Regions from separate parts of the Croceicoccus esteveae genome, predicted to be linked through region 3. Evidence: predicted binding sites of a transcription regulator. Region 3 holds the regulator's gene; each other region holds the start of a gene.
What was found. Region 3 encodes LexA, which represses DNA repair genes until DNA is damaged. Its sites were predicted from a motif close to GTTCCNCNCTTGTTCT; they were not measured.
Positions count from the first base shown of each region.

Region 1: the regulator LexA is predicted to act here: its motif matches at 2,506-2,521, upstream of RM533_RS11305 (ImuA family protein).
Region 2: the regulator LexA is predicted to act here: its motif matches at 7,277-7,292, upstream of RM533_RS10830 (putative DNA modification/repair radical SAM protein).

Region 1 is NZ_JAVRHS010000010.1:73,804-83,893, reverse strand. Features, by position in the region: gene RM533_RS11315 (error-prone DNA polymerase) at 1-207, opposite strand, end outside; gene RM533_RS11310 (Y-family DNA polymerase) at 223-1,824, opposite strand; gene RM533_RS11305 (ImuA family protein) at 1,730-2,488, opposite strand; gene asd (archaetidylserine decarboxylase) at 2,696-3,631, shown strand; gene RM533_RS11295 (protein tyrosine phosphatase family protein) at 3,647-4,084, shown strand; gene RM533_RS11290 (endonuclease/exonuclease/phosphatase family protein) at 4,196-4,906, opposite strand; gene RM533_RS11285 (peptide chain release factor 3) at 4,913-6,457, opposite strand; gene RM533_RS11280 (SDR family NAD(P)-dependent oxidoreductase) at 6,581-7,333, opposite strand; gene pheT (phenylalanine--tRNA ligase subunit beta) at 7,338-9,749, opposite strand; gene pheS (phenylalanine--tRNA ligase subunit alpha) at 9,746-10,090, opposite strand, start outside.
Region 2 is NZ_JAVRHS010000009.1:73,011-83,100, reverse strand. Features, by position in the region: gene RM533_RS10870 (inositol monophosphatase family protein) at 1-310, shown strand, start outside; tRNA gene RM533_RS10865 (tRNA-Leu) at 370-453, shown strand; gene RM533_RS10860 (SLC13 family permease) at 558-2,351, shown strand; gene RM533_RS10855 (winged helix-turn-helix domain-containing protein) at 2,339-2,959, opposite strand; gene RM533_RS10850 (DUF475 domain-containing protein) at 3,027-4,100, opposite strand; gene panB (3-methyl-2-oxobutanoate hydroxymethyltransferase) at 4,162-5,037, opposite strand; gene RM533_RS10840 (sodium-dependent transporter) at 5,164-6,621, shown strand; gene RM533_RS10835 (pyridoxamine 5'-phosphate oxidase family protein) at 6,681-7,160, opposite strand; gene RM533_RS10830 (putative DNA modification/repair radical SAM protein) at 7,306-8,553, shown strand; gene RM533_RS10825 (UdgX family uracil-DNA binding protein) at 8,550-10,001, shown strand; gene RM533_RS10820 (bifunctional folylpolyglutamate synthase/dihydrofolate synthase) at 10,027-10,090, opposite strand, start outside.
Region 3 is NZ_JAVRHS010000002.1:384,541-394,630, reverse strand. Features, by position in the region: gene RM533_RS04785 (hypothetical protein) at 32-1,261, shown strand; gene RM533_RS04780 (hypothetical protein) at 1,290-1,505, opposite strand; gene RM533_RS04775 (citrate synthase) at 1,574-2,884, opposite strand; gene gltX (glutamate--tRNA ligase) at 2,881-4,419, opposite strand; gene RM533_RS04765 (ComEC/Rec2 family competence protein) at 4,448-6,661, shown strand; gene lexA (transcriptional repressor LexA) at 6,744-7,442, opposite strand; gene RM533_RS04755 (hypothetical protein) at 7,538-7,834, opposite strand; gene RM533_RS04750 (MoeA family protein) at 7,911-8,414, opposite strand; gene moaC (cyclic pyranopterin monophosphate synthase MoaC) at 8,630-9,121, opposite strand; gene trpC (indole-3-glycerol phosphate synthase TrpC) at 9,118-9,918, opposite strand; gene trpD (anthranilate phosphoribosyltransferase) at 9,915-10,090, opposite strand, start outside.

The DNA of each region.
Region 1 (10,090 bases), on a different contig from region 3:
TGCCATGGTGTTGCGATCGGCAATGCCCAGTGCATCGTAGCCAAGATCATGCGCAGTCGTGACCAGATCGACCGCATCAGAAGCGCCGCGCAGAAACGAAAAGCATGAGACCAGACCAAGTTCGACAAATGCCGCAGGCGGGTTGCGCGCAAATTCATCGCCATCGCCAAGCGTGCGCCGGCCAGGCGTCAGGGAAGCATCAGGCATGGCAAACCATCGGTTTCACGCATCGAGCCCATGGATAAACCAGCGCGGCGCACCGCCGCGTCCGTCATCCGGCAGTCCTTCGCGATAAAGCCAGAAGCGGCGGCCTTCCTTGTCCTCCACCCGGTAATAATCGCGCAGCCGTGCCGATGATTTCTCGCGCCACCATTCAGGAGCAATGCGGCCCGGGCCCTGGCTGCGCACGACGATATGGTTTTGCCGGCGCCAGCGGAACCGGGCCGGCGGCCCTTCCGGCACGGCGTGCAGCACCTCCACATCCTCGGCCGGAAACAGCAGGCGCAACGGCATCGCCTCTTCGCGCGACAGGCTACTGGTGCAGGCGGCAGGGATCGCATCGGGCAAGATCATGCTGGATACAGGGCCCGATATGGACACGGACGCAGGCACGAAAACTTCGGCGCGTTCGGGGATATGACTGCCCTGCAAAAGCGCCTTGCGCACTGCCCCATTGCCAAGCCGGGCCACCAGCCGGTCGATCAGACAGGACAGCGCAAGCTCCTCATCGACGTTGCCGGCAAGATTTTGCTGCGCCGCCGGCAGATCCTGCCGCCCTGTCGCCTCCAGCGTCATGACTTCAAAACCCGAGCCGGGGTCGAGTGTCTCCAGCCGGCCTTCGAACAGGCGCTTGAGATGGCCGGCATCGCGGCTGGCCCGACTGGTAGCGACCTCCACTGCAGAAACCCCGCCATCCAGCCGGTACCCCGCCAGCCGTAAGCGTCGAGCCCCCAGATCGCGTTCCGCCAGCTGTCCGCACAGATCGTCGAGCAGATCGGCAAGCACATGGGCAACAGGTTCGACATCGGCAATCGGCTCGGCAAGCTTGCGCATGCTGCGCGCCCGCAGTCGGCGCTCTGCCGCGACCAGCGGCTCCGGCACGGTGCCAAGCGCCTGATCCAGCCGCAGCACCGGATTTGCAGAAGGCGCGCTGGCCTGCCGGAACCGCCTGATCAAGGCCGCACGCGGCACTGCCATCAGCGCAGCCACGGTCTTGAGGCCCAATCTTGCCAAGAGGGTGGTCGTGTCCGCATCCAGGCGCAGGGCTGCTACACCAAGCGGGGACAGCGCCGCTGCCACATCCGCGGCTGGACAGACAGACTGGCCTGTATGGCCATGGCGGGCCAGCGCCCACGCACTGCCGATAGTCGGAGCCAGAGCCACGCGTGCTGTCAGCCCCAGAGCGGCAAAGGCAGTGACAATATCGCCAGCCATTACAGGCTCGCCGCCGAACAGATGACCCGATCCGGTCACGTCCAGCAACAGCCCGTGAGCGCCATCGGTGTGGGTATCCGCCTGCACCCATGGACACCACCGGCGGCACCAATGCGTCAGTTCTGCAATGTCGGCGGCATCTGCCTGCTCGTTTGCCGGCTCGACCCGCAAGGCGGGAAACAATGCCCGCATGTCGGTAACGCGCGCGCCCTGCCTTACCCCCAGCGCGTAGGCTGTCCTGCTGGCATCGTGAACGACCGGACCATGCCTGCCTTCGCGGGCAAGCACCAAAGGTTCAGCCACCGCTGCTGGATCGATGCCGCTGCGCTTCCACCACCGCTGGATCGGGAATTGCGGCAGAAAAATCGAGCCGATGCGCCGTTCGGTCATAGTGCACCATCCAGGTGCCCGGCTTCAGCCCCCGCGCGCGGAACAGTTCCGCCTGCCAGCATGGCGGACCGGGGGCGCGGTCGTCGTAGGGGTGCGGCACAGAAGGCAGAGATGCGATCCGCCACCGCTGCCGCGCCGCCGACAGATTTGCCGCTGCTCCAAAGCGGATGAGGAAAGCAGGCGTTCCCTGCTGCTCGGCGCGCATGGCCAGCCGCTTGGTCGCGGTAAAATCCAGCGCCCGCGGGTCCCCCCAGATCTCGCCGATCACACAGGATAGCGAACGGCATCTCAGCCCCTCCTCCATCGTCCACAGCGCATCTGCGCAATTGCGCGCGCCCACATGAATGAGCTGCGCCGGATTGCCGCCGAACCGCGTGATTGCGCGGCCGTGCGGATAGCCGGCTTCAAGCGATGACATGCGGTCCTGCACCCACAGCACAGAGCCATGACGCGGCACCTGAGCAAGGGCAAAACCGATGGCAGACATGTCCCTGGCGCCGGCAAACAGCTCGACCAGAGTTGTGGGACGCGGCAGGAAGACCATGTCCGGCGCAGCTTCGCCTGCCTCGATACGCATGGCTGATCCATTGTCATGGACTGGCAGGCCATGCACTGGCAAATCATGGACCAGTGACAGATCGGGACTTTGGCGGTTTTCATCCATCAGGCTGCCTGCATTATGTTCCTATTTTGTTCTTGTTAAATCGAGACAAGGAACAGAGTCAATTCCCAACCGAAAAGACCGGGGGATGGAAGACGGGGGGATGAAAGACGGGGGGATAAAAGACTGGGAGGATGATCGCAGGCGGCCGGGCATGCGCATCACCCGGCAATTGACCTTGATAGTCGCTGTTGGCTAGACACGCCCTCCATGCAGAAGGCGAAGAACACGATGGTTGAGCGACTGTTCATCGGTTTGCAGCATATCGTGCCGCATCATGTTCTCTCGCGGATGGCCGGACGCCTCGCAGCAAGCGAGCAGGGATGGGTAAAGGACCGCCTGATCCGCCGCTTCATGCGCGCTTATCGGATCAATCTAGCCGAAGCAGAGCAGGCAGATGGCAATTACCCATCCTTCAATGCCTTTTTCACCCGCGCGCTGAAACCCGGCGCCCGGCCACTGGCTCCGGCTGACCGGTTCATCCTGTCACCAGCAGACGGCACGATCAGTCAGCTTGGCCGGATTGCAGCAGGGCGCATCATTCAGGCCAAGGGCCATGATTATTCAGTGACAGAACTGCTGGGTGGCGATGCCGAGCAGGCCCGCCGGTTCCATAATGGCAGCTTTGCCACCATCTACCTTGCACCAAGCGATTATCATCGGGTCCACATGGCAGCCGACGGCAGCCTGGCACACACCACCTACCTTCCCGGGGCGCTGTTCTCGGTCAATCCGGTTACTGCCGCTGCGGTGCCACGCCTGTTTGCCCGCAATGAACGGCTCGCCTGCATGTTCACAGGAGATGTCGGTCATTTTGCCCAGGTGCTGGTGGGGGCAATGATCGTTGCCGGCATGGAAACCGTCTGGGCCGGGCCGGTCAAGCCTCATGGCAAGCGCATCCTCAAGCGCGATTTCACGCCAGCTAAGACCCAAACCAAGACCCAGGCCAGAACCGAGCCCGAAACTCAGCCTGCATCCGGCGGTGCGCAGGCTCCGCAGCTTCGCGCCGGCGACGAAATGGGCCGCTTTCTTCTTGGCTCCACCGTGGTTCTCCTGTTTGAACAGGATAAGGTCAGCTGGCTGCCTGAACTTGGCCCCGGCAGCCGGTTGCTGATGGGGCAGGCGATGGCGAACCGCAGTGTTTGAAAAGGAGACGATTGCATGAGCGGGTTCAAAAAGATCACCGACGATCTGTATGTCAGCGCGCAGATCACTGCGGCTGACATCGCCGAGGCAAAGGCGCAGGGCATCACCGCCATCGTCAACAACCGCCCCGATGGCGAGGAGCCGGACCAGCCCGATGGCAGCACGCTCGCCCGCCATGCACAGGACGCCGGCCTGTCCTACACCGCCATTCCTGTAACTCACGCCGGTTTCGGGCATGGCCAGATCGACGCCATGGCCAAGGTTATCGACAATGCTGGCGGTCCGGTGCTCGCCTTCTGCCGCTCAGGCACGCGATCAGCCCTGCTATGGGCGTTGACAGCAGCGCAACAAGGGCAATCTCCCGCTGCCATTGCGGCAAAGGCAGCTGCGGCCGGCTATGACATCACTCCGATCCGCCCGATGGTCGACATGCTCAGCGCCGGCCGCGATTGAACCTCGGCCAGCAGGGCCTGACTGGCAGTGCCTTGATGATTGCGCCTGATCGACGATGCCAGAATAACCGGGCGGAAATGATTGGAGCTGCATTACAAAAAGCCGTGCCGTTCAGCTGACAAACGCCTTTGATCCCACCGACACTTCGGCCCACACCGGCAAATGATCGGACGCACGCGCTGCCAGCATGCTGTGATGCACATTGGTGCCGTGACAGGTCCAGTGCGACGACAGCACGATACGGTCAAGCTGCGCCAAGGGACGGCTGGCAGGAAAGCTGCGCCCGCTTTCCAGCACGGTCCAGCCAGGCCGGAAGACGCGGAATACGCCGCCATTGCCGCTCCATTCATTGGTGTCACCCATCATGACCGTGGGGCAGTCCTCGCAATCATCGAGATGGCGCAGGATGGCTTCTGCCTGGTGGCGACGGCGCAAGCCTGACAGGTCGAGATGCATGCCGACCGCCCGCACCCGCTGACCGCCCAGTTCCACATCAAGCCGGATAGCGCCGCGCGGTTCAAGCGTGGGCAGCGCAATCGTCTGCGCTTCCAGCACATGCGTGTTCTTCTTCACCAGAAATGTGTTGCCATGCCATCCGATGCTCATTGACCGGGTCGCCAGTGGCACCGTACGGAACGGCGAATCCTCGATCCGCGCGCGGGGCAGGACCGTCTCCCGCATGCCGAACCGTCGGTCGCATTCCTGCAACGCGATGATGTCGGCATCGATCTCGTTCAGCACGGTCAGGATGCGGTCGGGATCGCGCTGGCGGTCCAGCCCCACCGCCTTGTGGATGTTGTAGCTTGCGAATTTCAGCTTCACGCGGCTCTAGCGCTCCTTCGTGGCTGAAAAGGACAGGTCGGGATTGCGTTCCTGCTGATAGCCGACATCCCACGCCGATCGCGCCATGAACACCCAGTCGCCGTCGCGATCCTTGGCCAGATTGGCGCGGTTGAACCGTTCGAATTCATCGATCGCGCCTGCCTCCCCCCTGATCCAGCGGGCGGTGTCGAACGGGGCCGGTTCCAGCCCTGCCTCCACCTTGTATTCCGCCGCCAGCCGCGAGACCAGCACCTCAAGCTGCAATTGCCCGACGACGCCGACGATCCACTGCCCGCCCAGTTCGGGATAGAACACCTGGATCACGCCTTCCTCGGACAGGTCGTCAAGCGCCTTTCGCAGTTGCTTTGTCTTGGTGGGGTCGCGCAACACGACCCGGCGCAGTATCTCGGGCGCGAAATTGGGCAACCCTGTAAAGCGGATGTCATTCTTTTCCGACAGCGAATCGCCCACCCGCAAGGTACCATGATTGGGAATGCCGATGATGTCGCCCGGCTCTGCCGTGTCGGCCAGTTCGCGGTCCTGCGCGAAGAACAGGATGGGCGAATGCACCGCGATTGGCTTGCCCAGCCCCGACGGGGTCAGCTTCATGCCGCGCCGGAACGTGCCCGACACCATCCGCATGAAGGCAATGCGGTCGCGGTGCTGCGGGTCCATGTTGGCCTGCACCTTGAAGATGAAGCCGGATACCTCGTCGAGCGCCGGCGTGATCTCGCCCTGTTCGGCCGGTTGGGGGCGTGGCGGCGGCGCAAACGCGGCGATCGCCTCGATCAGCTCGGTCACGCCGAAGTTCTTCAGCGCCGACCCGAAATAGACCGGCGTCAGATCGCCCGCGCGATAGGCGTCAATATCGAATTCGGGATAACCGATCCGGGCAAGTTCCGACTGTTCGGCCCATTCCTCCGGAATTTCGGCATCCGCCTCCCGCTTGCCCAGGAATTCCTTACTCGGCCCTTCGGGTCGGGCGACCTTGCCGCTGGCGAAGTCGAGGATGCCTTCGAACCGCCCGCCCATGCCGACAGGCCAGCTCATCGGGCATACGTCAAGCGCCAGCATGTCGGCCACTTCGTCCAGCAATTCAAAGCCGTCGCGCCCTTCGCGATCGACCTTGTTGACAAAGGTGATGATCGGCACCGAACGCAACCGGCATACCTCGAACAGCTTGCGGGTCTGCGGCTCGATACCCTTGGCAGCGTCGATGACCATGATGGCCGAATCCACTGCCGTGAGCGTGCGATAGGTATCCTCGGAAAAATCCTCGTGCCCCGGCGTGTCGAGCAGGTTGAAGACGATCGAATTGCCATCGGCGTCCGTCCGCTCGAACGTCATGACCGAACTGGTCACTGAAATGCCGCGCTGCTGCTCGATCTTCATCCAGTCGGAGCGGGCGCGCCGCGCCTGTCCCCGCGCCTTGACCTCGCCGGCAAGGTGGATCGCCCCGCCCGTCAGCAGCAGCTTTTCAGTCAGCGTGGTCTTTCCCGCGTCGGGGTGGGAGATGATGGCGAAGGTCCGCCGCTCGGATGATCCGGTCATGCAATGCGCCTTAGGGATGCTGTGCCCATCCGGCAACATCGTACAACCAGGGTTGCTTCAGGCGGCCGCAGTAAGGCAGGAGCAGCAAGAAGCCTTTTGCCAGGAGTCGTCAGCCAAGAGCCGTCAGACAGGGTTGCGCGCCACCTGGAATGGGCCAAAGCTCTGCGCCACTGGCATCAGTTCAAGCCGGTTGATGTTGAGATGCGGCGGCAATTGCGCCACCCACAGAACAGTTGCGGCAATATCATCGCCGGTCATCGGCTGCATGCCGCCGTATAGTGCATGGCTCGCATCCTGATCGCCACCGGTGCGCACCAGCGTAAATTCCGTCTCCACCATGCCCGGCTCGATGCTGGTCACGCGGACGCCCGTTCCGCCCAGATCGGCGCGCAGGGCAAGCGAGAACTGCGTCACGAAGGCCTTGGTCGCTGCATAGACATTGCCGCCAGGGTAAGGGTACGTTGCCGCGACCGAAGACAAATTTATGATCGCACCCCTGCGCTCGATCAGCCGGGGCAGCAGCACATGGGTCATCGCCAGCAACGCACCGATGTTGGTGTCCACCATCGTCTGCCAATCGCCAGGATCAGCCGCCTGTGCCGGACCGGTGCCAAGCGCCAGGCCGGCATTGTTGATAAGGCAGTCGATTGCCGCGAAGCGTTCAGGCAAGCCAGCGAGCGCCGCTGCACGCGCGGCATCGTCACGAATGTCGAAGGCAAGCGGCAGGACGCTATCGCCAAGAGCGTCGCGCAAGGAACGCAACCGTTCGCCGCGTCGTCCTGTTGCGATCACCTGCCAGCCGGCAGCCACGAAAGCGCGGGCGCATGCCTCACCGATCCCGGATGTCGCGCCTGTCACCAATGCCGTCCGGATCATGCCATCAACCCCGCAGAACCGCGCCCAGCTTCGATGCAGCCGCCACGATGCTGTCGCTGATCGCAGTTAGATCATTATCGGTAAAGCTGGCGCCCTGTGGCTGGAGCGTGACTTCGACAGCCAGAGACTTTTGGCCGTCCGGCACACCGGCGCCGGAAAACTGGTCGAATACCCGTGCCTCCACGATATGCTGCTTGTCCGCTGCCCGGACCGCCCTTACCAGATCACCTGCGGCGGTATCCTCGCTGACCAGAAAGGCAAAATCGCGCAGCACGGCCTGCAATGCAGGAGGAGCGAAAGCGGCGCGGGCAAAGCCCTTGCCGGCCTTGGCGGCAGGGATCGCATCGATAAACAACTCCACTGCCATAACCGGTCCGGCCAGATCGAACTGTTGCGCGGTGCGGGGGTGAATGGCGCCGAACCGGGCCAGCACGTTCTTGGGTCCAAGCCGCAAGGTCGCCGAACGCCCGGGATGGAACTGTTCGCCTGCCTCTTCCATGACCTGCAGATTGGCGGTCGGCGCGCCGGCTGCATCGAGCAGCGCCAATGCTTCTGCCTTGGCATCGAACGCATCGAACATGACGGCCTTGCCGGTCTGCCAGTTCCGCAAGGTCCTGTCACCCGCAAGCACCAGCCCCAACGTCAGCCGTTCTGCACTGGTGCCATCGTCCGCGCGCAGATAACGCCGTCCGATTTCGAACAATCGCACGCTGCGTGCGCCGCGGGCCAGATTGCGCTGCGCTGCTGCCAGCAGCCCCGGCAGCAGCGAAGGGCGCATCGCTTTCATGTCCTCGCTGATCGGATTGGCGAGCACCCAGAGCGGCTGCGTGGCAAAGGCCTGCGCCAATGCCGGCGGCAGGAACGACCAGGTTACAGCTTCGCAATTGCCCCGCGCAGCCGCAGCGCGCCGCACTTTGCGTTCCTGACGTTGGAGCGGGGTTGCGGTCGGGCGTGCGACGCCTTCAAGGCGAGGCAGCGGCACCGACGGGATCCGGTCCAGTCCGGCAATGCGGATGATCTCCTCGACCAGATCAGGTGCACCGTCGATGTCCGGCCGCCAGCCCGGTACGCCCACCGTCCAGCGGGCGCCGGAACGCGTTACCACAAATTCCAGCCGGTCAAGGATCGCTTCCTGCTCGTCCACCGGAATGGCGAGGCCGCCCAGTGACACCACCAGACCCGGATCGAAAGATATCGTCCGCCCCTCCTCCGGCGTCTGTCCGACAAAGATCGCCTCACTCGCTTCCCCGCCGCAGATCTGCACGATCATTCCGGTCAGGATATCGAGCGCGATGGGCAGGAACAAGGGATCCAACCCGCGCTCGAACCGACTGCGGGCATCAGACACCAGGTTCAACGCCCGGCCCGTTTGCGCCACGCGGACAGGATCAAACAATGCTACTTCAAGAAAAACGTCGCTGGTCGCTTCGGTGCAGCCCGATCGGGCGCCTCCCATGATACCGGCTATGTCGTGCACGCCGTGATCGTCAGCAATCACCAGCATGCCATCTTCCAGCACATATTCGCGATCGTTGAGTGCCAGCACCGTTTCGCCTTGCCGCGCCGGCCGCACCACCAACTCGCCCGAAAGAGTGGCAAGATCATAGACATGGCTGGGCCGGCCATAAGTCAGCATGACGTAATTGGTAATGTCCACCAGAGCCGATATCGGCCGTTGCCCCGCCGAGATCAGCCGGGCCTGCATCCAGCCGGGGCTGCTGCCATTGCAAACGCCCCGGATTGTGCGGCCAAGAACAGCAGAGCAGCCTTCCGCCGCCTCGATCCTGATTCCCGTGGCCGGGGGATGCGTCGGTGCAATTACAGGTGGAGCAATCGGTTTCAACCGGCCCAGACCTGCTGCGGCAAGGTCGCGGGCAATGCCATGCACGCCCATGCAGTCGGGGCGATTGGGCGTGATCGACACGTCGAACACCGGATCGTCAAGCAAAGCGTAATCGGCATAAGCCATGCCCACGGGCACATCATCGGGCAGTTCCACGATGCCGTCATGATCATCACCAAGGTCAAGCTCCCGGCTGGAACACATCATGCCGCTTGACTCGACACCCCTGATCGCGGTCTTGCGCATTTCCATGCCGGTCGCGGGAACGACCGCGCCGGGCAGACCCAGCACGCCTGTCATTCCGGCACGCGCATTGGGGGCACCGCACACCACGGTCAGCGGATCGCCGCCGTTGGCGTCGGGTCCCGCATCGACGCGCAGCACTTGTAGTTTGTCGGCATCGGGATGCTTTTCAGCGGTCAGCACGCGCGCCACCCGAAAGCCAGCCAAGCCTTCTGCAGGATTGGTCATGCCTTCAAGTTCAAGCCCGATTGCCGTCAGCTTTGCGGCAATCTGCGTCGCTGTCGCGTCGGTTTCGAGATGGTCCTTCAGCCAGGAGAGAGAAAACTTCATGCCGCCGCTCCTGCTCTTGACCCGACGCCGCCTGCCAGCGTCGGCACATCCAGCGCGGCAAAGCCATAATGGCGCAGCCAGCGCAGATCGCCGTCAAAGAAGCTGCGCAGATCACTCATGCCGTATTTCAGCATTGCCAGACGGTCGATTCCGCAACCAAAGGCAAAGCCCTGCCATTCATCCGGGTCCAGATCGCAGGCATCGATCACGCGGCGATTGACCATTCCGCTGCCCAGCACCTCCAGCCAGCCGTGCCCCGCTGTGTCACCCGATCCGCCGATTACCCGCCGCCCATTCTGAAATGAAAAGCCCACATCGACTTCGGCCGAGGGTTCGGTGAA
Region 2 (10,090 bases), on a different contig from region 3:
TGGCGATTTTGCGCAATGGTCCCGGATTGCCAACGCGATCGGCCCCCGGGTTGCCGGTCTGCGCCGGTTCGGTGCCGCATCGCTGGACCTCGCCTGGGTCGCAGCGGGCCGATATGAAGGGTTCTGGGAGAGCGGTCTCAGCCCGTGGGACACTGCGGCAGGTTGCCTGCTGGTCCGCGAGGCAGGCGGCTTCGTGTCCGACTGGCGGGGGCGCTCCCCGCCGATCTGCGATGCAACGGTGCTTGCGGGGAACGATGCAATCCACTCGCGTTTGCACAAGCTTCTGGCGGGCGCGACAAAGGCCGCTTGATGCGCGGCGCGGCCGTGGCTAAGGCAGTGCCTCACCCGGTCGGCGTCCTGTCCGACTTAGCCCCTGTGGCGGAATGGTAGACGCGAACGACTCAAAATCGTTTGTCGCAAGACGTGCCCGTTCGAGTCGGGCCAGGGGCACCATCCGTAATTGACAAGCACTGAAGTGGGCGCTGGCACTCCGCTGGTGTCAGTCCCTCATTTGGCGTGTGGCGCTGCGTTGCGCCTGCTGTTAAGGCGATAGGCTTATGCCGGGGCCTCCATCTTTGCATGCTGCTGCTGCCATGGCATTGACCGTGGCAATGTTCATCGCGTTCGCGCGCGGAACGATCAAGCCCGAGATCATCAGCCTTGTCACCATCGCGATCATTGCGCTTGGCCTCTACTTCTACCCGCTTGCCGGTACTGCACCGACGAGCGGACTGGAGCTGGCATTTGCCGGCTTCGGGCACCCGGCACTGATTACCATTTGCGCATTGATGATCATGGGCCGTGGGCTGGTTGTGACCGGAGCGCTCGAACCTGCAACGCTGTTTCTCAGCCGGATCTGGAAGATCAACGCCAAGTTCGGCATGCTGGTATCGCTCATGCTGGCAATGGGCATGTCGATGATGATCAACGACACGCCCGTGCTGGTCCTGCTGCTACCGGTGTTTGTACAACTGGCCGAACGTGGAGCGATGCCGGCTTCGCAGACTCTCATCCCGCTCAATGCTGCGGTGCTGATCGGCGGGATGGCGACGACCATCGGCACCTCCACCAATCTTCTTGTGGTCTCCATTGCAGAAGATCTGGGCATGGAGCCGATGCGGGTTTTCGACTTCACCCACATCGTCGCGCTGGCTGCACTGGTGGCAATTCCCTACCTCTGGCTGGTGATGCCGCGCCTGCTGCCGGATAATGGCGTCGCGGCCATGCGCACGCATCGCCGGTTTGCTGCGACATTGCGGATCGACAATGACAACGAACTCATCGGGCTCTCTCCTCGTGATCTGGCTGATCGCCTGCCGGAAGGGTTTGCGTTCGAAGGATCGCAGGACAGGCCGATCAGCGCCAATGCGCGATTGCCGGTAAGCGGAACGCATCGCGCGCTCGACGAGGTCATGCGCATGTTCAAGGCACGGGTTGCGCCGGCCTGGGTGGTGGAGCGGATCCGCACCGCCGCCAGCCGGCAAGGCGCTGATGTCGTCGTCGTCGAGATGGCAGTGACTGCCGATTCGCGGCTCGTCGGACTGACGATCCCCACCTCCGGTGTAGCTGGGCAGTATGGCGTTGCCGTGCTCGGCGTGCACCAGTTGCAGAAGGGCGAGAATACAGGCCGGCATGAATATTCCGAATTGACGCTGCGCGTTGGCGACGTCTTGCTGGTCATGGGCTCGCTTGTGGAAATCGAGGAATTTGCCAACACCGAACGGCTGCTGCTGCTTAAAGGAGCCCAAGAAGTGCCCCGCCGCTCCAAAGCAGTGCTGGCAGCAGCGATCATGCTTGGCGCAGTCCTGTCCGCCAGCATCGGGCTGTGGCCTATTGCCGTCTCGGCGCTTGGTGGCGCCATCGCCATGTTTGTGACAGGCTGTGTGAAGTTCGACCGAGTCGGTCGCGCGCTCTCGGCAAAGGTGATCGTGCTGGTCGCCGCCAGCATCGCCATTGGCCGGATAATTCTGGAAAGTGGCGCTGCGGAGTGGCTCGGCCTGTTGCTGTCAGCAGGGCTTCAGCATTTACCGGCTGCTGCGGTGCTGGCGTGCGTGATGCTGTTTGTCACGCTTCTGACAAACTTTGCCTCCAATGCGGCGGCAGCGACCGTCGGCACGCCTATTGCGATGAATATCGCTGTCACACTTGGTTTGCCGCTTGAACCGCTGGTGCTGGCTGTGCTGTTCGGCTGCAATCTGTGTTACGCGACGCCGATCGCTTATCAGACGAACATGCTCATCATGGAAGAGGGTCAGTACACTTTTGCCGATTATCTGCGAACGGGTGTGCCGCTCGTACTGTTGATGGCGACCACGCTCTCCATTCTGCTCGTGTTCTTCTATGGCATGTGAAGCCGGGCAGTGCCGTCGCCCAGCCTGTAACCGATCGCCGGCTCGGTCAGGATGTAGCGCGGCAGTTCCGGCTCAGGTTCGATGCGGCCACGCAGCTTGCTGACAACGACACGCAGATAGTGCCGTCTGTTGCGTGCCTGTTCACCCCACAACTTCGTCAACAGGCTGGTGTGGGTGACAAATCCGCCTTGTGCATCGAGCAGCATCTGCATCAGCTTTATTTCACGGCCCTGTAACGCAAATGTCCTGCTGTCGAGGACAAGCGTCGCATTGTCCTGGGGCACTCCTGTGTGGATGAGGCGAACTTCCGCCGGAACTGCAGCGCCTGTTGCCAGCAGCTTTATGCGGGCAGCAAGTTCAGCCGGGTCGATCGGCCCGATCGTCAGAAACTCGTCTGTTTTTGCATTGAAGGCCTGCACGCGGGCCGTAACCTGCGCTGTGGTCGCCAGCGCCAACGCGGTGCGTCCCTGTTCCTTGCAAGCGGAAATATGGTCCATGGCATTGCCGCCGCTCAGGAAAATGCAGGCAAGATCAGGCGGCCAGCGATCTATTCCTGCCGCCTTGACGCTGCGCAGCCATTCGGCACGCTGGTTCGCATTCCCCCCCAACAGGAGGGGTGGCACTGACGTCAGGCTGCGTAGGACGGGCGCCACCCCTGCCGGCGTGCTGACCTGGTCAGTGCGGAGAGGCGGTGTGGGCATGGTCCTGTGCCGGATCATCCGGATAACGGCGCTTGTGTCGGATAGACCACCACAAGGACAAGCCAATCAATGTTGCCCCGATCAACCCGGTAATCGTTTCCGGTATATGGAATATTGCCGAAAGCAGCATGATTGCGCCCAGGACGATGATTGCCCAGAACGCTCCATTTTCAAGATAGCGATATTGCGACAATGTACCGGCACGCACCAGATGAATGGTCATTGATCGCACGAACATCGCGCCGATGGACAGACCAAGCGCAATGATCAGCATGTTGTTGGTAAGGGCAAAGGCGCCGATGACGCCATCAAAGCTGAAGCTGGCGTCCAGCACTTCGAGGTAGAGAAACCCGCCAAGCCCCGAACGCGCCGCGCCTGCGGCACTGTTGGACATGTCAAGCAGGGTGCCGATGGCCTGAACGACGATGTAGGTGACCAAACCCAGCAGGCCGGATACCAGAAATGTCAGCGCCTCTGCTTCCGGCAGCGCACGCGAGATGAAATAAAGTGCCAGTACCAGAATGGCAATTTCGGCAGCCTGTATGTTGGAAATTCGGCTCAGGAAACGCTCCACCTTCCCGATCCAGTGCACGTCCTTTTCGGCATCGAAGAAAAAGCGCAACCCGACCATGGTGAGAAACGCGCCGCCAAAACCGGCGATCCCGATGTGCGCGCCCGACACGATCGCTTCGTACCGCTCCGGTTCGTTCAGCGACAGGTGCAAGGCATCGAGCGGGCCGATGCCTGCTGCCACAGCGACGATCGCCAGCGGAAAGACGATCCGCATGCCGAATACCGCGATCAAGATGCCCCAGGTCAGGAACCGGCGCTGCCATTTCTCACTCATCTCGCGCAGCACGGTGGCATTCACCACCGCATTGTCGAAAGAAAGCGAAATTTCCAGGATCGACAGAACAACGACAATCCACAGGATCTCCAGCATGCCGCCCCAGCCTGATCCTTGCTCAAAACCAAGCCACACGCCCAGCGCTAGACAGATGAGGGTGAAGACGAGAGAGCCGCGATAGTGGGTAAGAAGAAGTTTCAAGAACGATCAGCCTATGGATTGCGAGTTGCTGGAACAGGAGATGCGCAGCCTGTGCGCTGCGTCAGTCCGACTTTGCGCGATAGACTTGCTCCGGGCCGGGAAAAGTGCGGGCCCTGACTTCGCTGGCATAGCGAGCTGCTGTGTCGTCGATCATCCCGGCGATATCGCTGTATTTTTTTACAAAGCGTGGCACCCGCTCGAACATGCCAAGCATGTCTTCTGTAACAAGGACCTGACCATCGCAATGCGCCGAAGCGCCAATGCCGATGACCGGCACGCTCAAGCTTCGGGTTAGAGTGATCGCAATATCCTCCACCACGCCTTCTGCGACGACAGCAAAAGCGCCTGCGTCCGCAATCGCGTTGCCGTCGGCAATGATGCGGGCATGCTCTGCTTCGTTGCGGCCGCGCGCCATGTAGCCGCCAAGTGCATTGACGGCCTGCGGCGTCAGTCCGACATGGCCCATGACAGGTATACCGCGTTGCGACAGGAAGCGAACCGTTTCGGCCATGGCATGGCCGCCCTCGATCTTTATCGCCGCAGCGCCGGTCTGTGCCAGGACACGGCTTGCGCTGGTAAAAGCCTGTTGCGGTGATGCTTCATAACTGCCGAACGGCATGTCGACGACGACCAGCGCGTGGTAAGATCCGCGCACGACCGCGGCACCATGCGCGCACATCATGTCGAGCGTGACGGGAAGCGTGGAAGGCAGCCCGTAAATCACCTGTCCCAGCGAATCGCCAACCAGCAGCATGTCGCAATGCGGATCGAGTAATTGCGCCTGCCGAGCGGTGTAAGCGGTCAGCATGACCAGCGGCTCCTGCGTGGTGCCGTCCTCCTTGCGCTGCATGACCTTGGGCACGGTCAGCCGCTTCATCGGGGCAGGGGTAGGCGTGGCCCGGCTGGTCGCCGTATCGATCTGGAAAGTAGTGGACATGCAAATGCTTTTGCACATGCCGGCGATTATGGCAAAGCGCCCGTTGGAACAGCCGCAGCATGAGGCCAGTGCACTGCGGCAGTGGTTCTTGATATAAACACGACGAATGGGAGCAGGATCAGGCGCATGGCAACAGCCACAGATGCAAAGCCGCACGAGAGGTCGCATGAAGGGCCCGAGGAGGGATCTCACGAGGGATGGTCATCCCGCAGCGCGTTCATACTTGCTGCGATCGGATCGGCCGTTGGTCTGGGCAACATGTGGCGTTTTCCGGCAGAGGCAGGTGCCAATGGCGGGGGCGCTTTCGTCCTGTTCTATATTGTATGCGTCATATTGATCGGGCTTCCTGTCCTTCTTTCCGAAACGCTGATCGGCCGGCATGGGCAGGCATCGGGACCATACAGCGTGTTGCGCATGGCGCGTGATTCCAGTGCATCCGGCAATTGGCAGATCGTCGGTCTTATTGGCGTGGTCAGCTCCTTTCTGGTCCTGTCCTTTTACTGCGTCGTCGGCGGTTGGGTGCTGTATTACATCGGCATCTTTGCGGCCGATCTTGTCCATACCGGCGTTGCAGGTGGTGCATTCCAAGGGCGCGGCCCCGCCACGATTGAAACGCTGCTGCCGGAACTGTTCGGCAATGGTCTCCTGATGGTCGCGCTCGATGCCCTGTTCCTTGGTGCAACGCTGTTCTTTGTGGCGCGCGGAGTTTCCAAGGGTATCGAGTTTGTCGCCACGTGGATCATGCCTGCCTTTTTCGTGCTGATCGTCGCGATCACGATTTATGGCGCCGTCACGGGCGCGTTCATCGAAGCGCTGGCTTATCTGTTTACCTTTGAACCGTCGAAACTGACGGGACCGGTCATGCTCGCGGCGCTCGGTCAGGCATTTTTCTCGCTGTCTCTGGGCATGGCAGGGATGATCACCTATGGCTCCTATGTGAGCAAGGACGTAAACCTTGCCGGCACATCGACGATCATTGCCAGCGCCGACACCGGGGTAGCGCTGCTTGCTGGCCTCTGCATTTTTCCGATTGTATTCACTGCCGGGTTGGCACCAGAGGCCGGTCCGACCTTGATGTTCCAATCTCTGCCGCTGGCATTTCAAACCATGCCAGCCGGCTCGCTGGTGGGGTTCTTGTTCTTCATCATGGTCGGGTTTGCCGCACTCACAAGCTCGGTCGCGCTGCTGGAAGTGCCCACGGCGTGGCTCATGGAGCGGTTTGGCCTGCGACGCACAATCGCTTCTGTCATGCTCGCGGCAGGGGCACTGTTGCTTGGCGTTCTGTCAGCGCTGTCGTTCAACACGTTGGCGGGATCTTATCCGCTGACGTTCTTGCCGTTGTTCTCTGAGCAGGGCTGGTTCGATCTTCTCGACACCTTGACCAGCAAGCTACTGATGCCGATTGCGGCTATTCTGACAGCTGTGTTCGTCGGCTGGATCGCGGCACCGCGGATTGTGGATGCCGAAGCGGGTCTGACAGGCGGGCTGTACCGTTTTTATCGGGTGCTGGTCCGCTGGGTCTGTCCGCTTGCGCTTACCGCGATCCTGCTGGTCGGAATATTCCCTTCGCTCATCGGGGGTTAGGCTGAAGCAAGACGGGGCTGCCATTCCAGGCAGCCCCGTCCCAGGCTTTGCTTGACGGTTTACAGGCTGGTGTCAGCCTTGCCGCCCTTTACATCATCGGTAATGTCCATCCCAAGCAGCATCTTGGCCGTCGTGAACGGGCCAAGCTTGCCGGACCAGATCGAAGCCTCGCCAAGATCCATGCGCAGCATCAGCAGCTTGGGATCATTCCTGCCATTGGGAAACCAGGCCTCGACCGTATTGCTCCACTCTTTTTCCAGACGTTCACGGCTGGTCTCCTCGACCAGCCGACCGTGGAAGCGGGCGAAAAGATCATGTCCCTTGGATGCAAAAGTGGCCGTCGCAGCGCCCTTTTCCGCAAACCGATTGTCCTTGTACGTAAAGAACCAGATCGCGCTGTTCGCGTCCTTGTCGAGCTGCGCTGTCATGGGTGCGGCCGTATCGGGATCATCATCGAGCTGGAGCATTACAAAAGGAGAATCGGCAAGATCTTTCCAAAATGCGTGGCGGAGTTCTTCGGCATTACCTTGATCGTACATAAACGTGGTCCTTTCGCTGTTTTACATGGAACGGACCAGTCCTGCCCAAGGTTCCGGTAGGACCATTACAATTGGATAAACCCGCTCCATATTGACAGCCTTAGCGAAAGCTGCGCAGAACAAGCAGGGAACATCTGGAGACTCCATGACCCGGAAGTCAATTCTCGACCGCCTGAAGATCCTTGCGGATGCGGCAAAATACGACGCGTCCTGCGCTTCCTCCGGCACGTCGAAACGCAGCAGCAAAAATGGCAAAGGGGTCGGATCGACAGAGGGCATGGGCATTTGCCACGCCTATGCGCCTGATGGCCGGTGCATATCTCTGCTCAAGGTCCTAATGACCAATCACTGCATTTTCGATTGTCATTATTGCATCAACCGCAAGAGTTCGAATGTTGAACGGGCGCGGTTTACGCCGCAGGAAGTAGCCGATCTTACGATCAGCTTCTACAAGCGCAATTACATCGAAGGTCTGTTCCTTTCCTCCGGCATCGTCAAATCGTCCGACCATACAATGGAGCAGTTGGTCGAATGTGCGCGTATCCTGCGTGAGGAGCATGATTTCAGGGGATATATTCACCTCAAAACCATTCCTGAAGCCGATCCGGAGATCACACATCGCGCAGGGCTGTATGCGGATCGGGTGTCGATAAACGTGGAACTGCCGACCGTAGCGGGGCTGAACAGACTTGCGCCCGACAAGGACGCGGGGCAGATCGACGGCGCGATGGGCCGCATGGGCGGCGATATTGTGGAGGCAAAAGACGCGCGTAAACGGTTCCGTCACGCGCCGAGGTTTGCGCCGGCCGGCCAATCGACACAGATGATTGTGGGAGCGGATGCCGCCAGTGATGCCGACATCGTGAGCCGGGCAAGTTCGCTTTACGAGCGCCATGCTTTGCGGCGGGTTTATTATTCTGCGTTCAGCCCTATTCCCGATGCCAGCGCCGTGCTGCCGCTCAAGCGACCGCCGCTCATCCGTGAGCATCGCCTGTATCAATCTGACTGGCTGATGCGTTTTTACGGGTTTTCTTCCCATGAGGTGGGCGCAGCGGCGGGAGCAGACGGCATGCTGCCGCTTGACATCGATCCGAAACTTGCCTGGGCTTTAAAATTTCGTGAATATTTCCCAGTGGATGTAAACCGTGCCTCACGTGAATTCTTGCTGCGCGTACCGGGTCTCGGGACGCGGGCGGTGGCGCAAATCCTGTCAATTCGTCGTTATCGCCTGCTGCGCCTCGAGGACATTGCCCGCCTGACAGTGTCGGCGGTCAAGGTGCGGCCGTTCATCGTTACGGCTGACTGGCGTCCGGTGCTGCTCACCGATCGTGCTGATCTCAAGGCGCTGGTGGCCCCGCCGGTCCACAATCAGCTCGAGCTTTTTGCGTCATGACGAAAACGGGTGCTGTCGATCTGGAGCGCACCCATCTGGTCACGATGCCGGCGCCGGATGACTTTGATGCCTGGCGCGACCAAGCTCGCAATCTGCTGCTCCAGAACATTCCTCCTGACCGGATTATCTGGACAGAAGCAGGAACAGGGTCAGGCGATCTGTTTGCATCTGCCGAGCCGGTAACGCCTGTCACCGTACCTGCCGCAACAAGTGAGTCGCCACCACCGCGCGTGCCAAGACAGTTCATCGTCTTTGCAAAGATTGCGATTTTGCACTCTGACCCGGAACGGTTTTCTCTTCTGTATCGGCTACTCTGGAGACTGCAGTCACAGCCGCATCTGCTTGACGACGCAGCGGACGCCGATGTCCGCCTCTTTGCCAGTCACCTGCGTGCCGTGCGTCGTGACGTGCACAAGATGCGCGCCTTTCTGCGCTTTCGCATGACCGAGACTGAGGATGGCGCAGAACATTACATTGCCTGGTTCGAACCCTTTCATCACATCCTGCGGCACAACGCCGGCTTCTTTGTTGATCGGTTTGCCAATATGCAATGGTCGATCCTGACTCCAGGCGGATCTCTGCATTGGGATGGCGAAATCCTTCGCGAAGGGCCTGCGGCAGATCGTACGGACGCGCCCGCTGACGATCCTGCGGAAGCTTTGTGGCGTGGCTATTACGCTTCCATTTTCAATCCGGCACGGTTGAAAGTGGGCGCCATGTTGAAGGAAATGCCCAAAAAGTACTGGAAGAACATGCCCGAGGCCCAACTTATCCCAGCGCTGGTCGCAGGGGCTCAGGCAAGGGAGGCAGCAATGGTGAAGGCAGGAACTCTGGAAATGGGTGAGCGGCCAGACACGCTCGCTGCTATTGAAAAAGCTCTTAACGCCTGCACCCGTTGTCCGATCGGCGAGTTGGACAATACTGCTGTGATGGGTGAGGGCCCGCGCAATGCGGCCCTCATGATTATCGGTGAACAGCCCGGCGACAACGAGGATTTGCAGGGGCGACCATTTGTCGGGCCAGCCGGTCAGCTACTCGATCTGCATCTTCGGGACGCGGGCATAGACCGCAAGGCTGCTTATCTCACCAACACTGTAAAGCATTTCAAGTTTGTGCATCGGGGCAAGCGCAGGCTGCATCAGTCACCCACTGCAAAGGAGATTGATATCTGTCGCTGGTGGGTGGAGAGCGAACGCGCCATTGTGCAGCCCAAGTTGGTGCTTGCGCTGGGCGCCAGCGCGGCGCGTGGGATGTTGGGCAAGACAATCAGCATATCGAAGGCGCGTGGCACTCCGCTTCGTTTGGAAGATAACAGCGAGCTGTGGATTACCGCGCATCCATCCTATCTGTTGCGCCTTGACGGAGAGGCAAAGGAAAAGCAGACGCATCTGTTCGCAGCGGATCTTGCAAATGTTGCCAGAAGGTTAAAGGAGTTAACGCAGGCCTAGCAAGTATTCTGCCAGCGACGCGCGATCAGCTCGGCAACTGGCGATTGGCATGCAGAACTTCTCCTGCCAGGTAAAGCGAACCGCAGACA
Region 3 (10,090 bases):
AGACACTATCGTGCGCATTGCAGTGCTATCCTTGCTCGAGCCGCTGGCGTCGGACCGGCACACACCGCGCGCGACACAGTCCGTGCTCGGCCGCAAACTGATCGAGAGTCAGCTCGATGTGATGTCAGCCTGGGGCGCGCAACGCCTGTTGTTGCTTGCCGATCCACAGATGAACGCGGTGCATGAGGTGGTGGAGAGTGCCCGCCGCATGGGTATGGAGGCCATCATGGTTGCCGATGCGCATGCAATGTGTGCCCAGGTGACGAGCGCCGATGAACTGGCCGTAGTGGCCGACTGCCTCCTGCCCGACGCCAGCGTTGCGCTTGCCATCCTGGAGCACGGGGCAGGGGTTGCCGTCTTGCCGGTCGATCCTGCCATGGCGCTCGGTTTCGAGCGGATCGACGCCCGATGGGCTTGGGCAGGCCTGCTGGTGGTTGCAGGAGCGCTCTGCGAGAAATTGCGGCAGCTGCCTGCCGATTGCGATGTCGGCTCCTCGCTGCTGCGCATTGCTCTGATGAACGGCGTCGCGATGCGGTCGCTGCCGGTCGATCTGCTTGAAAATGATGGCTGGATGCTGGTTCTGGACACCATTGAGGTGCAGGTGCTGGAACAGGGTCGGCTGAGCCGGCAATTGCGCGAAGCAGGTGCCGGTACGCCGGGTCCGCGCCTGGCGCAGCTTGCCCTGCATGGTCTGGGTAACAGATTATTGGCCACGAAAGGAGCGGCCGTGCGCCTGTTGTGGGTGGCAGTGCTCCTGCTTGTCCTTGCACCCTTGCTGGCATGGCTTGAGTGGGGGGCGCTTGCCATGGTTCTGCTGGGTTCTTCGTTCCTGCTTGGCCAGATGGCGGCCCTGTTGCACGAGGCGGTGATGCAAGGCCGCCTTGTCCGGCCGCGACCACCTGTCAAGCCTGCGCCTGCTCTTGCAGCGCTGGATGCAGGCGTGCTGGCGTCAGCGGGGTTCATGATGGCCAGCAATGCGCCTTTTGCACTGAACTGGTTTGTGGCATTCGTCATGGTCGCTGTGGTGCGGATCGCGCAGCGCCATGTGGCTGCCGCGTGGCTCCGGAGGTGGTTGGCAGACCGTCTTGTGCTGACGCTGATCCTTGCCGCAGGCGCTCTTGTTGGTGCGCCTGTATTCGCCACAGCGGCTGTGCCCGTGCTGATCCTGCTGTTTTGGCTAGGCGCGGATTATCGCCGATCCGGATCAGCGCCAGGCGATGCCCCGGACAACAATGGCGCCGGTGATAGCGCGCAGGACTGAACCGGTTCGGCTCAAGCCGATCGGTATATCAGCGCCGCGGTGGCGGCCTTCGTGATGACCGTCTTGCCAGCCACAGCAGCACCAGACCGGCGGCGAGGGCGATGAGGCCGTATATGGCCCATTCGCCCTGCCCGAGCATGAAGCTTTCTTGAGGCCAGGAAAGAAGGCCTGAGCCTTGCAGCGTCCACAGCCCACCGACAAGAACAAGAGCAATGCCGAAAATCTGCAAAACCAACTTCAGCATTGCCTCAGTTCCTTTCTTGCCAGCCCAAATTATCTCAGCCTTTAGCGATCGTCAGTGTTTATCGATCGTCAACGCTCCGAAACGGGCACATAATCCCGCTTCGTCGGTCCGGTGTAAAGCTGACGTGGGCGACCGATCCGCTGGGCAGGATCGGAAATCATCTCGTTCCATTGCGCCACCCAGCCAACCGTGCGGGCCAGCGCGAACAGCGCGGTGAACATGGTGGTCGGAAAACCGATCGCCGAAAGGATCACGCCCGAATAGAAATCGACATTGGGAAAGAGCTTCTTTTCGATGAAATAATCATCATTGAGCGCCATTTCCTCAAGCTGCAGGGCAACGTCGAACACAGGATCGCTAACCTGCAAAGCTTCGAATACCTCGCGCACTGTCTTTTGCATGACCGTCGCACGCGGATCGTAGTTCTTGTACACCCGGTGGCCAAATCCCATCAGGCGGAACGGATCGTCCTTGTCCTTGGCGCGGGCGAGATATTCAGGAATGCGGTCGGGGTGCCCGATTTCATGCAGCATGTTAAGCGCTGCCTCGTTCGCACCGCCGTGCGCCGGACCCCACAGGCACGCAATGCCCGCCGCGATGCAGGCGAACGGGTTGGCGCCGGACGATCCGGCCAGGCGCACGGTCGATGTGGATGCGTTCTGCTCATGATCCGCATGCAGGATGAAGATCCGGTCGAGCGCGCGCTCGATCACCGGATGCACCACGTAATCCTCCGCCGGGACGCCAAAGGTCATGCGCAGGAAATTACCCGTATAGGACAGCGTGTTGTCGGGATAGAGGAACGGCTGCCCGCTCGAATATTTGAAGGCCATGGCCGCGATGGTCGGCATCTTGGCAATCAGCCGGTGCGAACTGATCTTGCGGTGTTCCGGGTCCGAAATGTCGGTGCTGTCATGGTAGAAGGCGGAGAGGGCGCCCACGACCCCGCACATGATCGCCATGGGGTGTGCATCGCGACGGAACCCCTGGTAGAACCCGCGCAGCTGGTCGTGCAGCATGGTATGGCGCGTGATGGTATAGGTAAAATCGTCAAGCTCCTCGCGCGTCGGCAATTCGCCGTTCAGCAGGAGGTGCGACACTTCCATGAAGCTTGAATGCTCCGCCAGCTGACCGATGGGGTAGCCACGATGCAGCAGCACGCCTTCCTCACCATCGATGAACGTCAGCGCGGAATCGCAGCTGGCGGTCGAGGTGAAACCCGGATCATAGGTGAACATTCCGGTATTCGCGTAAAGCTTGCGAATATCAACGACATCGGGGCCAAGCGTGCCGCTCTTGATCCCGAATTCGTGATCCTTGCCCTTGACGCTCAAGATTGCGTGATTGTCCGCCACTCGTCTGTCTCCTCTGAATGTCATCTGTCCGGCGATGCGGCACCTGCGGTGGTGCCTTGCGCCTGCGTGTTGTCATGAGCCTGCGTGATGCTGTGGGCCTGGGCCGCAATGCGCTCCAGACTTTCTTCCCGTCCCAGCAGAGCCAGCACATCGAAAATGCCGGGTGAGGTGGTCTGACCGGTCAGGGCCGCGCGCAACGGCTGTGCAAGCTTGCCCAACCCCACACTGCGTTCCTCTGCCATCTGCTTGAGGCTGTCTTCCAGCGTATCGTCCTGCCATTCGGCCAGTGCGGTCAGCCGCTCATGAACCGCCTGAAGCAGCGTACGCGCGTCTTGTGTCAGCAAGGCCGCGGCCTTGGGCTCCAGCTGCAAGGGCCGTGTCTTGAACAGGAACAGCATCGCTGCGGCCAGTTCATCAAGGTTCCTGGCCCGCTCCTTGAACACCGGCATGGCTTGGACCAGAAGGTCATGGTCCGTTTCGGCATTGAAGCGGGGTTCCAGTGCCGCGATCCGCCTGCTGACAAGGTCGGCAAGCCGTGCGTCCTGCGCTGCATGCATGTAATGCGCGTTGAGGCTGGCCAGCTTCTTCATGTCAAACCGCGACGGGCTCTTGCCGACACCGTCAAGGTCGAACAGTTCTATGGCCCGTGCAGGCTCGATGATTTCCTCGTCACCATATCCCCACCCCAGCCGCAGCAGGTAATTGACCACCGCTTCGGGCAGCAGGCCCAGTTCATCGCGGTAGGCATCGACACCCATGGCACCGTGCCGTTTCGACAGCTTGGCACCGTCGGCGCCGTGGATCAGCGGAATATGCGCATAGACAGGCTCCGGCCAGTCGCCGCCAGTGATTGCATCCATGGCGTGAATGATCGGCAGCTGCCGGAACGCATTGTTGAGATGATCGTCACCGCGAATGACATGCGTCACGCCCATGTCATGATCGTCGACCACCACGGCGAGCATGTAGGTCGGCGTGCCGTCGGAGCGCAGCAAGACGTAATCGTCGATCTCGGCATTCTGCACCGTAACACCACCCTGAACTGCGTCTTCTATGACGCTCTGCCCGGTGGAAGGCGTTCTAAGCCGCACCACGAACGGCTTGCCCGCAGGTGCATCGGCAGGGTCGCGGTCGCGCCACCGATTGTCATAACGCATCGGCTGCTTTGCTGCCCGCTGAGCGGCACGCATTTCTTCAAGTTCGTCCGCCGAAGCATAGCATCTGTAAGCATGACCTGCGTCGAGCAGCATGTTCGCAACCTCGGCATGACGGTCGGCGCGTTGCGACTGAAATACAGGCGGCGCGTCGAAGTCGATGCCGAGCCAGTCCAGCCCGTCGATAATCGCATCGATGGCCGGGCGGGTGGATCGGGTCTGATCGGTGTCTTCGATCCGCAGCAGCACCTTACCACCGTGATGCCGTGCAAAAAGCCAGTTGAAGAGCGCCGTGCGTGCGCCGCCGATATGCAGGAAGCCAGTGGGGGAGGGGGCAAACCTGGTCACGATCCGACCGTTGTGATCCGCCATGCTGCGGTCGGGATCATTGTTGCCGCTTGCCATCTGCTCCCGCTTCCTTTCCTATAGTGCCATGGGCAGGCCGCTGATACCGGGATACGAAAACCTCGCAGCGCATGCGGCCATTCCCGTCGCGGACCAACCAGAAGCGGAAAACCGCCCTTCTTCGCTGTTGCGGCAATGGCGCAGGCGGGGCGGTTTGTCCAGTGTGCTCCACGCAGCAGAAGCGTTCCTCGCGAGCCGGCCGTTTGAACGCATGCCTTGGCTGGCGGTTGCGATGCTGGCAGGCACGGGCCTGTGGTTCCTGCTTCCCGGACCGGCAGAATGGCTTGTCCTGACAGGGCTGTGCGGTCTTGTCGCGGGATGTGGCTGGGCCTGGTGGCAGGATGAGGACACTGCGGTTCTGCGTGCTGCCATAATGGCAGTCGCGGTCATGGTGGCGGCCGGCTGTCTGCTTGCATGGCTGCGTTCCGAACTGGTGGGCACACATCCGATCGAAGCACCAGTCGTCACGCGGCTGCACGCCTTGATCCTTGAACGAGAGGAGCAGCCCGCGCGCAACAGGGTACGGCTGGTGGTCGCCACGCAGGATCCACAGAGGGACCGGGCGATCCGTGCCCGCATCAACATCTCGGCTGTCGATGACCGCCCTTTCCTGCAGGAAGGGGCGGTCATAAATGTGCGCGCACGCTTGACGCCGCCGACGCATCCCGTCCTGCCCGGCGGATATGACTTTGCACGCATTGCCTGGTTTGACGGGATTGCCGCGACAGGTTCTGCAATCGACCCGCCTGTCCTGGCTTCTCCTGCAGAAGCGCAGGCAAGTGGCATGGCGCTGTATCGTCGCGACCTTGCCCGGCATGTGCGCACCAGCGTTGCAAGTGCGACCGGCAGTGACGGGGCACATGCAGCTATTGCCGCCACGCTGGCCAGCGGCGATCGTGGTGCGATCAATGACGATGATGCGCTTGCCATGCGCGATGCAGGGCTGGCCCATCTGCTGTCGATCAGCGGTCTGCATGTCGGCGCAGTGGTCGGTATCGTGTGGTTTGCAATGATGAAGACGCTGGCGCTCTTTCCCGCGCTGGCGCTCAGGACGCGGTTGCCGCTTGTCGCCAGCGCGGGCGGCGCTGTCGCTGCTGTTGCGTATACCTTGATGACGGGCGCCGCGGTGCCGACGATCCGCGCATGCATCGCTGCATTGCTGGTCATGGCGGCTCTTGCGCTGGGGCGGCAGGCACTGTCCATGCGGCTGATCGCGCTTGCTGCCATCACCGTGATGCTGTTCTGGCCAGAGGCGGTGGTGGGGCCATCCTTTCAGTTCAGTTTTGCCGCGGTCATCGCCATCGTCGCCCTGCATAACAGCGCCCCCATGCGTGCACTCGTCGCCCGTGGGGAGCATGGCGCGGCAATGCGGCTGGCGCGGGCGGCGCTGGCGTTGCTCATTACGGGTCTGGTCGTGGAAGCGGCGCTGGCACCGCTGGTGCTTTTCCATTTTCACCGGTCGGGCGTACTCGGCGCTCTTGCAAATCTTGTTGCCATCCCGCTTACCACGACTGTGATCATGCCAGCGCTGGGAGTGGCGCTGCTGCTCGACCTCGTCGGTCTTGGCTGGCCGGCATGGTTCGTCACTGGCAAGGCGCTCGAACTGCTGATCGGGATCGCGCAGTTTGTCAGCTCCATTGACGGATCCATCCTGCTGGTGCCTGCCATTCCTCTGTGGGCGGCGCTGTTGTTTGTGAGCGGGTTTCTGTGGCTCGCCTTGTGGGAAGGACGGGTGCGGGTCTGGGGTGTGCTGCCTGCGCTTGCGGGGCTTGCAGGTTTCGCCGTTGCAACTCCGCCCGACCTCATGGTCGCGGCAGAAGGGCGGCATGTCGCGATCGCCAATGACGAGGGGCAGATATTCCTTCTCAGGAACCGCCGCGGTTTTGCGCATGACCAATTGCTGGAAGAGGCGGGCTTCGACGCCGCTTCTGAACAAGATGTGCAAGCCATTACCCAATGGCCGGGGGCCGATTGCAACCGCGATTTCTGCCTGCTGACGCACCGCCACCGCGTGCTCCTGATCTCGCGCCGCCGCTCGGATGTCGACTATGCGACGCTGCTGGCAGCATGCGCGGCGAGCGACGTGGTTGTCGCAGAGCGCAAGCTGCCCGAACATTGCCGCCCGCGAATGGCAAAGATCGACCAGCCCTTGCTTACGCGCCGGGGCGGCGTGACAATGAACCTGCAGACAGGCGTGATCCGATCAGCCCGTCCGGCACGAGACCGTCACGGCTGGATGTAAGGCAGAGTCGGAGGCAGCAAACCAAGCGCCTTCTTGAAGGAGCCGGCGCCCCTGCCATCACGGCCGGCTCTCTCGTTCTCGATCAGTGATACTGGCGCAGCAATCCCGCCAATCGCCCCTGGATCTTGACCTCCGCTGCGTCATAGATCTGCGAGGGAAAGGAGGCATTGGCAGGGTCAAGCCGGATCCGACCATTGTCGCGACGCAGATATTTGAGCGTGGCTTCCTCATCCCTTACGAGGGCCACGACAATCGCGCCATCGTCGGCGATGTGGGTCCGCCGGATGAGAGCAAGATCTCCATCAAGGATCCCGGCATCAATCATGGAATCACCTGCCACTTCCAGCGCATAATGTTCTCCTGAACCAAGCAGGGCGGCCGGCACCGGCAGGGTTCTGGTGTCCTCCAGCGCCTCGATCGGAACGCCCGCGGCGATCCGCCCATGCAGCGGGATTTCCACCACATCATTGGCGGGGTTCCTCAATTGCGTCCGGATGTCGCCTGCCTGTCCATTAATGCCAACGTTCAGCGTTCCATCAGATGGTCTGCGCAACGATGTTCCCTGTGCGTCCGCGTTCCTTATGACCTCAAGCGCGCGGGCGCGATTGGGCAGGCGACGGATAAAGCCCCGTTCTTCCAGCGCCGAGATAAGGCGATGCACGCCAGATTTGGATTTGAGATCAAGCGCATCCTTCATTTCTTCAAAAGAAGGCGAAATGCCGCCGTCCTCAAGCCGCAGCTGAATGAAAGTCAGCAGTTCATGCTGTTTGCGTGTAAGCATCAAACGGTTCCTCTTCGCCCGTTTCGCACCTGTGCCTTTGAACGAACACGGAACAATTAAGCAACAAAAACAGCCTGCGTCAACAAGGACGAAACTCAGATGCGGTGTATTGCGATTTTTTCGCCTGCCGCCCGCTTCGGCCAGTGTGATGCGCGAACAATCAGCGCGTCTGCCAATGCCAGCGGCAAGAGCGCACCACTGTTCTGACTGTCGAGCACCGGTATGGGCCGATCCTGCCTCCAGCACTGCGCGCGGCAGGGGAGCGCAAACAGCATTGCGATGACAAAGCAGAAAACGGAATTACCCGGCAGACCGACGATCAGCTGATCCTGCCGACTTGCCACCATGACCGGTTTGCTCGCGACGCACCGGAACTCGACCGTGCTTCCCATCTCGGCGATCACCGGCCGGACAAGATCGTGCTCCTTATAAAGACACCGTTGCTGGTGATTACAATGGTTGCATCCGTTACGCTGGCGAAGCGGCCTGCAGCACCGCCTTGTCATCACTGACAGGAGCGATTCTTTGCGCAGCGCAGGGATAACCGGCCAGCATGAGACCGTTGTTCGCAGGAATGTCTCCGGGCCTCAGATCATCCGGCGCGGCTTGTGCGCGCAATTCAGTGCCGCTGTCGATCGCCGCCACCTGGGGCGCGCAGCCAACCTGCAGTCGATCCAGATCGGCACTAACGGCAAATGCAAGCCGGGCAGGGGTGATATGACCACCAGCGCGTGCGACCATGTGCCCGGTATTGAAATCAAGGTCCGGTTGATGGATGTGCCGTCCGGGCGGACGGGGAGGTGAGCCGCTGAACCTCGACAGCGCGCCGCTGGTCCGGCAGTCTTCCCGCACCAGCATCATATCGGCCCCACCGGGCAGCACCGCACCTGCCGAAATGCGCACCGCTGCACCGGCCGCAAGCGTGCTGTCTCGTACGGGCGATCTGCCGCGCTGTCGCCCACGATCTGCCATGCGCCGGACCCGCTCTGCAGCTCAGGCACATCGGCCGGCTGCACTGCCCAACCATCCATGGCGGACGGGGCCGGAGAGGCTGCGTTCTGCGCGCGACCAGCGGCTCGGTCAGATAGTGACCGAGCGCCTGTCCAACTTGGAGGTGCACATTTGTTGTCCGCCCGACAAGCGCCAGAGCAGGTGGCGTTGCGCCTCTGCCAAGGCCAGCAGCGGCTTCATGCCATCAGGTCCTCGTGCCCCGCTGCGCGCCATCTGCCTGACTTGCCACCGTCTTTTGCAATAAGGCGAACTGCGCTGATCACCATGCCACGGTCCACCGCCTTGGCCATGTCATAAATGGTCAGCAAAGCTACCGAAACGGCGGTCATGGCCTCCATTTCGACACCTGTGCGTGCCGCAAGGGTGGCACTGGCTGTGCAGCTGATCGCATCATCTTCGAACGCAAAGGCGACTTCCATCGCGTCGAGACCGAGCGGATGACACAGCGGAATGAGATCGGCCGTCTTCTTGCCCGCCATGATCCCGGCGATCCGTGCCGTTGCGAGCACGTCGCCCTTGCGCATCGTGCCGGCCCGGATTGCATCGAGAGCGGCTGGTGACAGCGTGATATGGCCGCGCGCCACTGCGGTGCGCCGGGTAACATCCTTGCCGCTGACATCCACCATTCGGGCAGCGCCTGATGCATCGAGATGGGTCAGGGTGTTCACGGGTGGAGCAATGCCCGCGTGGCGCTTTGCACATCGGTCTGTCGCATCAGGCTTTCTCCGACAAGAAAGCAGCGCACCCCGCCTTGTGCGAGTCGCTGGCAATCAGCCGGCCCGCTGATCCCGCTTTCGCTGACCAGCAATGCGTCTTCAGGAGCCATGGATGCAAGCCGTTCCGTCACGCCCAGATCGGTCGCAAAGCTGCGCAGATCGCGGTTGTTGATGCCGATCAACCGGCTGTCAAGCTGCAGGGCAAGCTCCATCTCAGCTTCATCATGCACTTCGACAAGCACATCCATGCCACGCTCCGTTGCGGCTGCTTCGAGGTCCTGCATGGTTTCAAGGTCAAGCGCCGCCACGATGATCAGGATGGCATCGGCACCTATTGCTCGTGCTTCGGCAACCTGCCACGGATCGACCATGAAATCCTTGCGCAGCACCGGCAACGTGCATGCATCTCGTGCGAGCACCAGATAATCCTCGTGCCCCTGGAAATACGGTGCGTCGGTCAACACCGACAGGCAGCTCGCACCGCCGGCGGCATAATCCCGCGCATGGGCGGCAGGGTCGAAGTCTGTACGGATCAACCCCTTGGATGGTGAAGCCCGCTTTATCTCTGCGATGAGGCCGAAACCGACGTGCGCAGCATCGCGCAGGCGTCGTTCGAACCCGCGCGGCGGTTCCTGCGCGCGTGCCACGCTGTCGAGCATGTCAAGCGAGCGCGCCTGCTTGCGCGCAGCAACTTCGGCGCGCTTCGTCTGGCAGATTTCACCCAGTTTTCCTTCTGGCTTGACAGTCATTTCACACTCTCGATCCAGCAGTTCAGAAGAGCATTGGCCAGTCCCTTGTCCAATGCCTCTGCTGCTTCCTCGGCCCCGCTGGCCAGATTGTCGACCGCTCCTGCCACCAGCAATGCCCCCGCGCTGTTGAGGAGGACTGCGTCGCGGTAAGCACCCTGTTCGCCCAGCAGCA